2 regions of the Micromonospora sp. NPDC023966 genome follow, and region 1 is predicted to be linked to the other one. Evidence: riboswitches for the same ligand, from Rfam matches in the RefSeq annotation. Region 1 holds a riboswitch; the other holds the start of a gene.

Region 1 (4,185 bases):
GCGAGATGGTCTGGTACGGGATGTAGGACGGGTAGGCCGCCTGCTCCGGGTAGGCCCGCCCGTACACTGGGATGGTGGCCTTGCCGGGCTTGGGGGTCACCACGAAGCCCGCCGCCCACTTGGCCGTGGGCGCCGAGGCCGGATTGTAGAACCAGGCCTTCTGGCCGAGGTACCAGATCGCCGTCCAGTCACCCTGCACGTCCGCCAGCGCATACGTCTGGCCGGCGGAGGCGCGGGCGCCGTGATCGGAGATGTACATGGTGTTCGGCGTGCCGTTCGGCCGCAGCCCAGGGTCGTTGACCAGCGGGGCGGTCGCGCTCGGCGCGGTGCGCAGGATGACCGAGGACGAGCCGCGCAGCGGGCAGGGCTCAGCCGGGGGCACCGGGCCCGGTGGCAACGGGGGCTGCTGGTTGCAGCCGTAGAAGGCCGGCTTGTTCGCCGCGTAGTCCGGGTCGATGGTGACCAGGCCGGTGTTCGGCGTTCCGGTGGACTTGAGCGGCGCCTTCAGCAGATCGAAGTAGTGCGACCAGTCCCAGTACGGGCCCGGGTCCCAGTGCATGTCATCGACCAATCCGGCGGTGGTCCCGGGGACGTTGTCGTGGCCGAGGATGTGCTGCCGGTCCAGCGGGATCTGGAACTTCAGCGCCAGGTGGCGGACCAGCTTGGCCGAGGCCCGGTACATCGCCTCGGTGTACCAGGTGCCGCGCCCGGCGAAGCCCTCGTGCTCGATGCCGATGGACTTGGCGTTGACGTACCAGTTGCCGGCGTGCCAGCCGACGTCCTTGGCCTTGATGTGCTGGGCGATATACCCGTCCACCGAGCGCAGCGTGTAGTGCCAGCCCAGGTAGGTCACGTCCTGGACCTGGCCCACGCTGGGGCCGAAGTAGCCCTCGGTGTCGTGGATGACGATGTACTCGAGCTTCTGCTGTGCCGGCCGGTTGCCGATGTCGTGGTTGCCGTAGTCCCAGGTCTGGGTCTTAGGGATGTAGTACTCCCCGTACGGTGCGGGGATCCACTCGCAGGCGAGCCGCACCGGGCACTCCAGGCCGTCCGGCCGCTCGGCGCGGCGCAGCCCCAGCTTGTGCAGCCCGGACTGGTCCGGCGTCACCGCGGTGGCGGCCAGGGTCACCCGCTGGCCGTCGTCGGTGGTCCGGGCCGCGCCGAGGCCGAGCTGGTCGTAGACCTCGTCGGCGAAGGCCGCCGCCGCGTCCTCGGTGTCCGCGCCGGAGTAGCGGGCCACCGCGCCGTACCAGGCCGCCGGGTCGCTGCCGGCGCCGACCGGCGCACCCAGCTCCTTCTGGTACGAGGCAAGCAGCGCCGCCCCGCCCCGGATGTTCGCGGCCGCGTCGGTCCGCAACGTCTCCTCGGTGAGGCCGGTGAGCGCCGCGGCGGCGTCGAGCGTCTGCAGGGACGCCTGCGGCAGCACGTCATCCGCCGGTGCGGCCGCGATGGCCGGGTCGAGGGTGAGCGGGCGCGAGTCGTCGCCCCGCGGGTCCTCGTTCTCGTCCACGTGGCCGCTGGCCGGGGTCGCGAGGACCTGCTGGGCATCGGTGAGGTGCATCGGGCCGTAGCCGCCGCTGGTGCTCGGCTGGCCCGGGTGGGTGTCCCAGCGCGACTCCAGGTACGACACGCCGAGCAGGACGCTCTGCGGCACGCCGTACTCCGCCGCAGCGGCGGCGTACTGCTCCTGACGGTCGGTGGTGGGTTGGGCGGTGAGCGGTTCGGCGGCCACCGGGCCGGTCGCCACCAGGGCCGTGGCCGCCGCGACGGCGGCTGCCAGCAGCATCCGTCTGCCCGACGGCGGGGGTGAGAGGTGCATCGAACCTCCAGACAGGGATGGGGGTCACTGCGTCCTCACCCTCGCCCCACCCACCCTCCGGGTCAATACCTTTCCAGCAGGTAATCTCGCATGAAGAAAACCTTCATCCACGATCGGGGCGACATACGGAGTGTCACGGCGTCTCGGGTTGCGGATCGGTAACGGCCATCTCTACTCTGGTCAATCGTCGGCCGACTGTTTCACCGACCAACCCGGGTGGTGACGGTCCGACACCGCCGAGTCGCCTTCGGGCGAGCCGGGGACCCAGGTAACTGGGGTGAATCCGCAGCCACTGCGGTAGGGCGGCTCCCTTCCCGCCCGAACCCGTCAGCTAACTCGGTAGGCGGGCACGAAGAAGGAGTACGGAAGCCCGGTGGCACACCATGCCCCGCGGCCACCGTCAAGCCGGTCGGTCGACCGGTCGACGGCTGTGCCGCGTTCCCGCTGGTCCCGCTTCACCACCGCCCTCGCCGCCCTGGCCGGCACCGCCGTCGTCCTGACCGGCGGCGCCACGGCGGCCCATGCCGAACCGTCGGTCACCGAGATCGAGCGCCAGATCGACCAGGACTGGAACAAGCTCGAACCGATCATCGAACAGGTCAACGCCACCCGCGAGCAGCTCGCCGTCAAGCGCAAGCAGGCCGCCGCGCTCGGCAAGCAGATCGCCCCGCTCCAGGCCCGGGTGGACGCCGCCCTCGGTCAGGTGGGCGGGCTCGCCGCCGACGCCTACAAGGGCGACAACAACCTCTCCACCGTCAACGCGCTGCTGGGCAGCCGGTCGCCGAGCGAGCTGGTGGACGGCCTCGCACTGCTCGACCGCTTCGCGAACCGCCAGCAGGAGCAGGTGCGGACCGTCGCCGAGCTGCGCGACCAGTTGGCCGCCAAGAAGCGGCCGCTGGACGAGATGATCAGCGACCTGGCCCGTACCGAGGCCCAGCTCGCGGCGAAGAAGAAGCAGATCGACGCCGAGATCGTCAAGCTCCAGAAGCTCCGTCTCAAGGTCTACGGCAACGGCGGCGGCGGTCCGCTGCGCCCCGCGCCCTGTCCCGCCGGCTACCCCGGTGGTCCGGCCGGCGTCGCGGTCAAGTTCGCCTGCGCCCAGATTGGCAAGATCTATGTCTGGGGCGCCGCCGGCCCCGACCACTACGACTGCTCCGGGCTCACCATGGCGGCCTGGGCCAAGGCCGGCGTCTCGCTGCCGCACAACGCCCGGCAGCAGCACGACGTGACCAGGCGGGTGAGCCGGAGCGAGCTGCGCGCCGGTGACCTCGTCTTCTACTACAGCGACCTGCACCACGTCGGCATGTACGTCGGTGACGGCTGGGTGGTGCACGCCTCCCAGTCCGGCAAGCCGATCACGATGAAACGCGTCGACGACGGCCAGATCAACAGCTACGGCCGCCCGGGCTGACCGGTCCGCAGGGGCTCCCGCGTCGCGGGGGCCCCTGCGCCGTCACGGCGTCCGGCTCCGTCAGCGGGTCGGCCAGGTGCGCCAGTTCTGCCAGGACCGGCTCGGGGTCGGTCCGCGCTGCCCCTGGTAGCGGGACCCGTAGACCGCCGAGCCGTACGGGTGCTCGGCCGGCGAGGAGAGCCGGAAGATGCAGAGCTGGCCGATCTTCATGCCCGGCCAGAGGGTGATCGGCAGGTTCGCCACGTTGGACAGCTCCAGCGTGACGTGACCGGAGAAACCCGGGTCGATGAAACCGGCCGTGGAGTGGGTGAGCAGGCCGAGCCGGCCCAGGCTGGACTTGCCCTCCAGGCGCCCGGCGAGCTGGTCGCCCAGCGAGATCACCTCGAGCGTGGACGCGAGCACGAACTCGCCGGGGTGCAGCACGAACGGCTGGCCCTCGGGCACCTCCACCATCGAGGTGAGGTCGTCCTGCTGCACGGCCGGGTCGATGTGCGTGTAGAGATGGTTGTTGAAGACCCGGAACAGCCGGTCCAGACGTACGTCGATGCTGGACGGTTGCACCAGCGTGGGCTCGAAGGGCTCCAGCGCGAGCGTGCCCGCCTTGATCTCGGAGACCAGGTCGCGGTCGGAGAGCAGCATCGGAACACCATAGCGACCGGTACGGGTGACCTGCGTGTCGGACTACATCTTCGTACACCTGTTCGATAGAATGTCCGCATGGCTTCCTGGTCCGAATTCGCCGCCGACGAGCCCCGACTCGCCGACGAGATCCGCCTCCTGTTGCAGCAGTACGGGCCGGGTTTCGGCTACCTCGCCACGGTCCGCGCCGACGGCGGCCCGCGAGTGCACCCGGTCTCCCCGGTCATCACCGACGACGGACTCTGGTGCTTCGTCATCGACTCGCCCAAGCGTCGCGACCTCGAACGCGACGGCCGCTACGCGCTGCACTCCTTCC
Region 2 (4,185 bases), on a different contig from region 1:
TGCACCCGGGCGGACGCGGTGGCCCTGCTCGGCGACCTGAGCCGGCAGGGCGAGCTGCATCCGCTGATCGTCCGGGTCCGGCAACTGCCGCCCCGGCCGGGCGCGCTGGCCAGTTACGCGATCACCGACCGGCTCGCGCTCGGCCCGCTGCACTTCCCGGTCACCTACCAGGCCGACGTGCTGATCGCCAACGAGGACGAGGTGGTCACCGTGGCCCGGCAGCAGCCGGCCACCACGGTGCGCAACCACACCCGGCTGCGCGACGAGCCCGACGGGGTGGTGCGGATCGACGTGGAGATCACCCTCTCCGCCCCGGCGCCGCTGTTCGGCTACGCCTTCCGGCAGGCCCGGGCGGCCCACCTCGGGCTGGCCAGCCGGCTCGGCGCCACCCTGGAGGGGTCGGCGGCCTGACTCAGCCGGCGCGTCCGGCGGGCACCGGTCGCCGGGCCGCCGGTCGGGCCGGCCGCAGCCGCCCCCACGGCTTGTACGTGGACAGCACCGTGACGACGAGCAGCAGCGTGCTGGAGACGGTCGGCGCGACCACCAGGTCGACGCGCAGATGGGCGTCGGCCGCCCCGGCCAGCTCACCGAGGTGCCGGACCCGCGGGGTGAGCAGGAGCAGCACGAGCGTGAGCACCACCGTGGTGACGGCGAACTTCACCAGCACCCAGCGCCAGCGCAGCAGTCCCCACGGGGTGAGCAGCGCACTGGCCAGCCCGAACAGCCAGACCACCACGCTCAGCGGGGCGAACAGCCAGGTGACCAGGAGCGCGGCCGCCGGATAGACCACGTCGGGGTCGGCCCCGCGCAGCCCGGCCACGCCGAGGCTGAGCAGCACCAGGTCGGCGCCGAGCCAGCCCAGCGAGGTGACCAGGTGCAGGGTGAGCAGGGCCTTGCGTCCGGCGGGGGAGAGTCGTCTACTCATGCCCCCGATGCTCGGCCGCCGCGGGCGCCGCGTCGTGGGCCGCCCGGCGACACCCGGGGTACGCCGTGGGGCGTAGGCCGGGTGTCGCCGGGGCGGAGCGGTCAGTACACCGACAGGTGCACGTGGTTGGTGTGGTCGCTGGACGGGTCGCCGTTGCCGCCGCTGTACGCCTTCCAGCCGCTGCTGGGCAGCCAGATCTGCTTGTACCAGATCACGTAGAGCACGGCGAGCGCGTCGGCGTTGCGGATGAAGTAGGCGGCCAGGTTGTTGCCGTAGGTCTTGTCGCCGCCGGTGGCCACGCCGCCGAAGCCGTCCTTCTGCGCGGCGAAGTCGCAGGCCCGCCCCTTCGGGTGCTCGCCCGAGCCGCTGGGCCGGTGGCAGGAGACGTACCGGGTGAAGCCGGCCGCCTTGGCCTGCTGGAGCGCGTGCAGCGTACGCGGGGTGATGCAGCCGTCGGCCGGCGTCGGGTCGTTGACGCTGCACGACTCCGGCGGCCAGGAGCCGTCGGCGTTGCGCGGGGCCGGCTTGGCGTTCGCCGACGAGGTGCCCTGGACGCTGCCGCCGCCGCTGCTTGACGCCCGCTTGTTCGCCACCTCCAGGGCGCGCTCGGCCTGCTGCTTGCGCTTGGCCATCACCGCGACCTGCTTGCGCTGCTCCTGGATCTCGCCGGTGAGCGCATCCTGGGTGCGGGTGGCCTCGTCCCGGGTCTCGATCAGGTCGCGCAGGGCCCGGTCCTCGTGCGCGGCCACCTGCTCCAGCGCCGCGGCGCGGTCCATGAAGCCCTGCGGGCTGCTGCTGTCGAGCAGCGCCGCGGCCGTGCCCATCCGCCCGGCCCGGTACGCCACCCCGGCGATCTCGCCGACCTTGGCGTCCCGGACGGTCAACTCGGCGTTGACCGTCTTGAGCTGGGCGGTGAGTTGCTGCTGCCGGGTGACCGAGCGGTTCAGCGCGGTCCGCGCCTCCAGCCAGCCCTTGCTGGCCGCGTCGAGTTGGGCGCGCAGCGCCGGCGTGCCGCCCTCGTCGTCGCCGGGTGCGGCGGCGAGCAGACCGGTCGGGGGAGCCGCCGAGGCGGGGGAGACCGGCGCGGTCACGACGCCGAGGGCGAGCGTCGCGACGAGCAGGGCCGCCAACCGGGCGACCGTCCGTCGTACAGGTGCCACTGGGGGCATTCACGTGTCCTTCCGTCAACCGCCGACCGGGTTAGCTGACGGGTTCGGGACGGAAGATCCCTACCGCTGACGCGGATGCACCCCACGAACGTGGTTCCCCGGCTCGCCCTGCGGGCGATTAGGCGACGGCCACCGCAGGCGCCGGTGGGCGCCGCCCGGCGGAGGCCGCGACCGAGCCTACCGGCGCTGGCCCGGGACGGCTCCGCTGGTGGGAGCACGTGCCCCGGTCAAAACCGGCATAAGTGTACAATAGCCACTTGAATTTAAGATTGTCCTAATTACCACTCGACCGCGCCGCAGGCCCCGGGCGACGCTCCGGGTTCGATCTGCAACGTGGCGTGGTCGATCGAGAAGTCCTCGTGCAGCGCGGCCCGGGCGGCGGCCAGCACCTCGCCGACCTCGGCGCCCGGGGCCATGGTGAGGTGCGCCGAGGCCACCTCCATGCCCGAGGTGAGCGTCCAGACGTGCAGGTCGTGCACCTCGGCGACGCCGGGCACCGCGGCCAGCCGGTCGTGCACCGCGGTCACCTGGAGGTGTTCCGGGGCGGCCTGCACCAGGATGCGGACCGCGGCCCGGCCGAGCCGCCAGGTGCGGGGCAGGATGAACAGCCCGATCGCCACGGCGACCAGCGGGTCGGCCCACCACCAGTCGGTGACCGCGATGACCACGGCGGCGCCGATCACCCCGAGCGAGCCGAGCAGGTCGCCCAGCACCTCCAGGTACGCCCCGCGCAGGTTGATGCTCTCCTCCGCGCCGGGGCGCAGCAGCGCGAACGCGGCGATGTTGGCGAGCAGGCCGAGCACCGCCACGGCGAGCATCGGCCCGGCGAGCACCTCCGGCGGCTCGCCGAACCGGCGTACCGCCTCGACCAGGACGTAGACGGCCACGGCGCCGAGCAGCACCGCGTTGGCCAGCGCGGCCAGCACCTCGAGGCGGTAGAGCCCGAAGGTGCGCTGCGGGTCGGTGTCCGCGTGCCGGGTGGCGGTGATCGCGGCGAGGGCCATGCCGATGCCGAGGACGTCGGTGAACATGTGGCCGGCGTCGGAGAGCAGGGCCAGCGAGCCGGTGGCGAACGCGGCCACCGCCTCGACCACCATCAGGGCGGTGAGCAGCGCGAAGGCGCCCCAGAGTCGACCCCGGTGGCGGTGCGCGGCGTTGACCACCGCGCCGCTGTGGTCATGACCTGCGCCCACGCCCACACCCTCTCGTCCGTCGCACCGGCCGGGCTCAATCTATGCTCACATCGCTATATGTGCAAGTGAACGCCGCGGCTGGAGCCGTCGTCAGCCGACCGGGTCGAGCGTGGTCAGGCGCTGGGTGGCCCGGGAGAGCGCCACGTAGAGGGTGCGGACGCCCGACCCGGGATCGGCCCGGATCTCGCTCGGTGCGACCAGCACCACCCCGTCGTACTCCATCCCCTTGGCCTGGAGGCTGGTCACCACCTGGAGCCGGCCACCGAGGTCGCCCAGCCAGCCGGCCACCTCGTCGCGGCGTGGCACCGGCGTGATCACGCCCACCGTGCCCTCGACCTCGGCCAGCAGCGTGCGGGCCGCCGCCGCGGTGGCGGCCGGCAGTTCGACGGCGGGCACGGTCAGCTCGACCGGCGCCACGCCGGTGGAGCGGACCGCGGTGGGCAGCGCGAGATCCGGGTGGACGCGGTGGATCTCCGCGGCCGCCACCGCGAAGATCTCCGCCGAGTTGCGGTAGTTGGTGGTCAGCTCGTAGCGGTACCGGCGGCGCCGGCCCAGCGCCTGGTCCCGGGCCCGGGCGAGCTCCTGCGGGTCGCCGGTCCAGGCCGTCTGCGCCGGGTCGCCCACCACCGTCCAGGAGGCCAGCCGGCCGCGCCGGCCGATCATCCGCCACTGCATCGGCGAGACGTCCTGCGACTCGTCGACCACCACGTGGGCGTAGTCGCGGTAGTCCTCCGGACGCTCCCGGGCCGCGGCCCGGGCGGCGCGCTGCCGGTCGGCGAGCGTGCTCAACTCGCGGACGCCGCCGGCCAGCTGGAACGGGTCCCGCTTCGGCTTCGCCCGCTGCACCGGCCGGCCGAGCAGCGCGTCCAGCTCGTCCGCCAGCGCCACGTCGGCGATG

The links. Region 1 has a riboswitch for cyclic di-AMP ahead of AB0F68_RS01530 (NlpC/P60 family protein). Riboswitches for the same ligand answer to the same signal wherever they lie in the genome.
Region 2: linked by a shared signal. The riboswitch ahead of AB0F68_RS21985 (hypothetical protein) and the one ahead of AB0F68_RS01530 (NlpC/P60 family protein) in region 1 are both predicted to bind cyclic di-AMP.

What each region holds. Positions count from the first base shown of each region.
Region 1 covers NZ_JBEZZJ010000001.1:325,943-330,127, forward strand. The annotation lists gene AB0F68_RS01525 (peptidoglycan recognition family protein) at 1-1,819, opposite strand, end outside; cyclic di-AMP (ydaO/yuaA leader) riboswitch at 2,044-2,181, shown strand; gene AB0F68_RS01530 (NlpC/P60 family protein) at 2,250-3,230, shown strand; gene dcd (dCTP deaminase) at 3,291-3,869, opposite strand; gene AB0F68_RS01540 (pyridoxamine 5'-phosphate oxidase family protein) at 3,948-4,185, shown strand, end outside.
Region 2 covers NZ_JBEZZJ010000017.1:91,432-95,616, forward strand. The annotation lists gene AB0F68_RS21975 (SRPBCC family protein) at 1-411, shown strand, start outside; gene AB0F68_RS21980 (hypothetical protein) at 413-925, opposite strand; gene AB0F68_RS21985 (hypothetical protein) at 1,027-2,094, opposite strand; cyclic di-AMP (ydaO/yuaA leader) riboswitch at 2,099-2,229, opposite strand; gene AB0F68_RS21990 (cation diffusion facilitator family transporter) at 2,373-3,287, opposite strand; gene AB0F68_RS21995 (AAA family ATPase) at 3,378-4,185, opposite strand, start outside.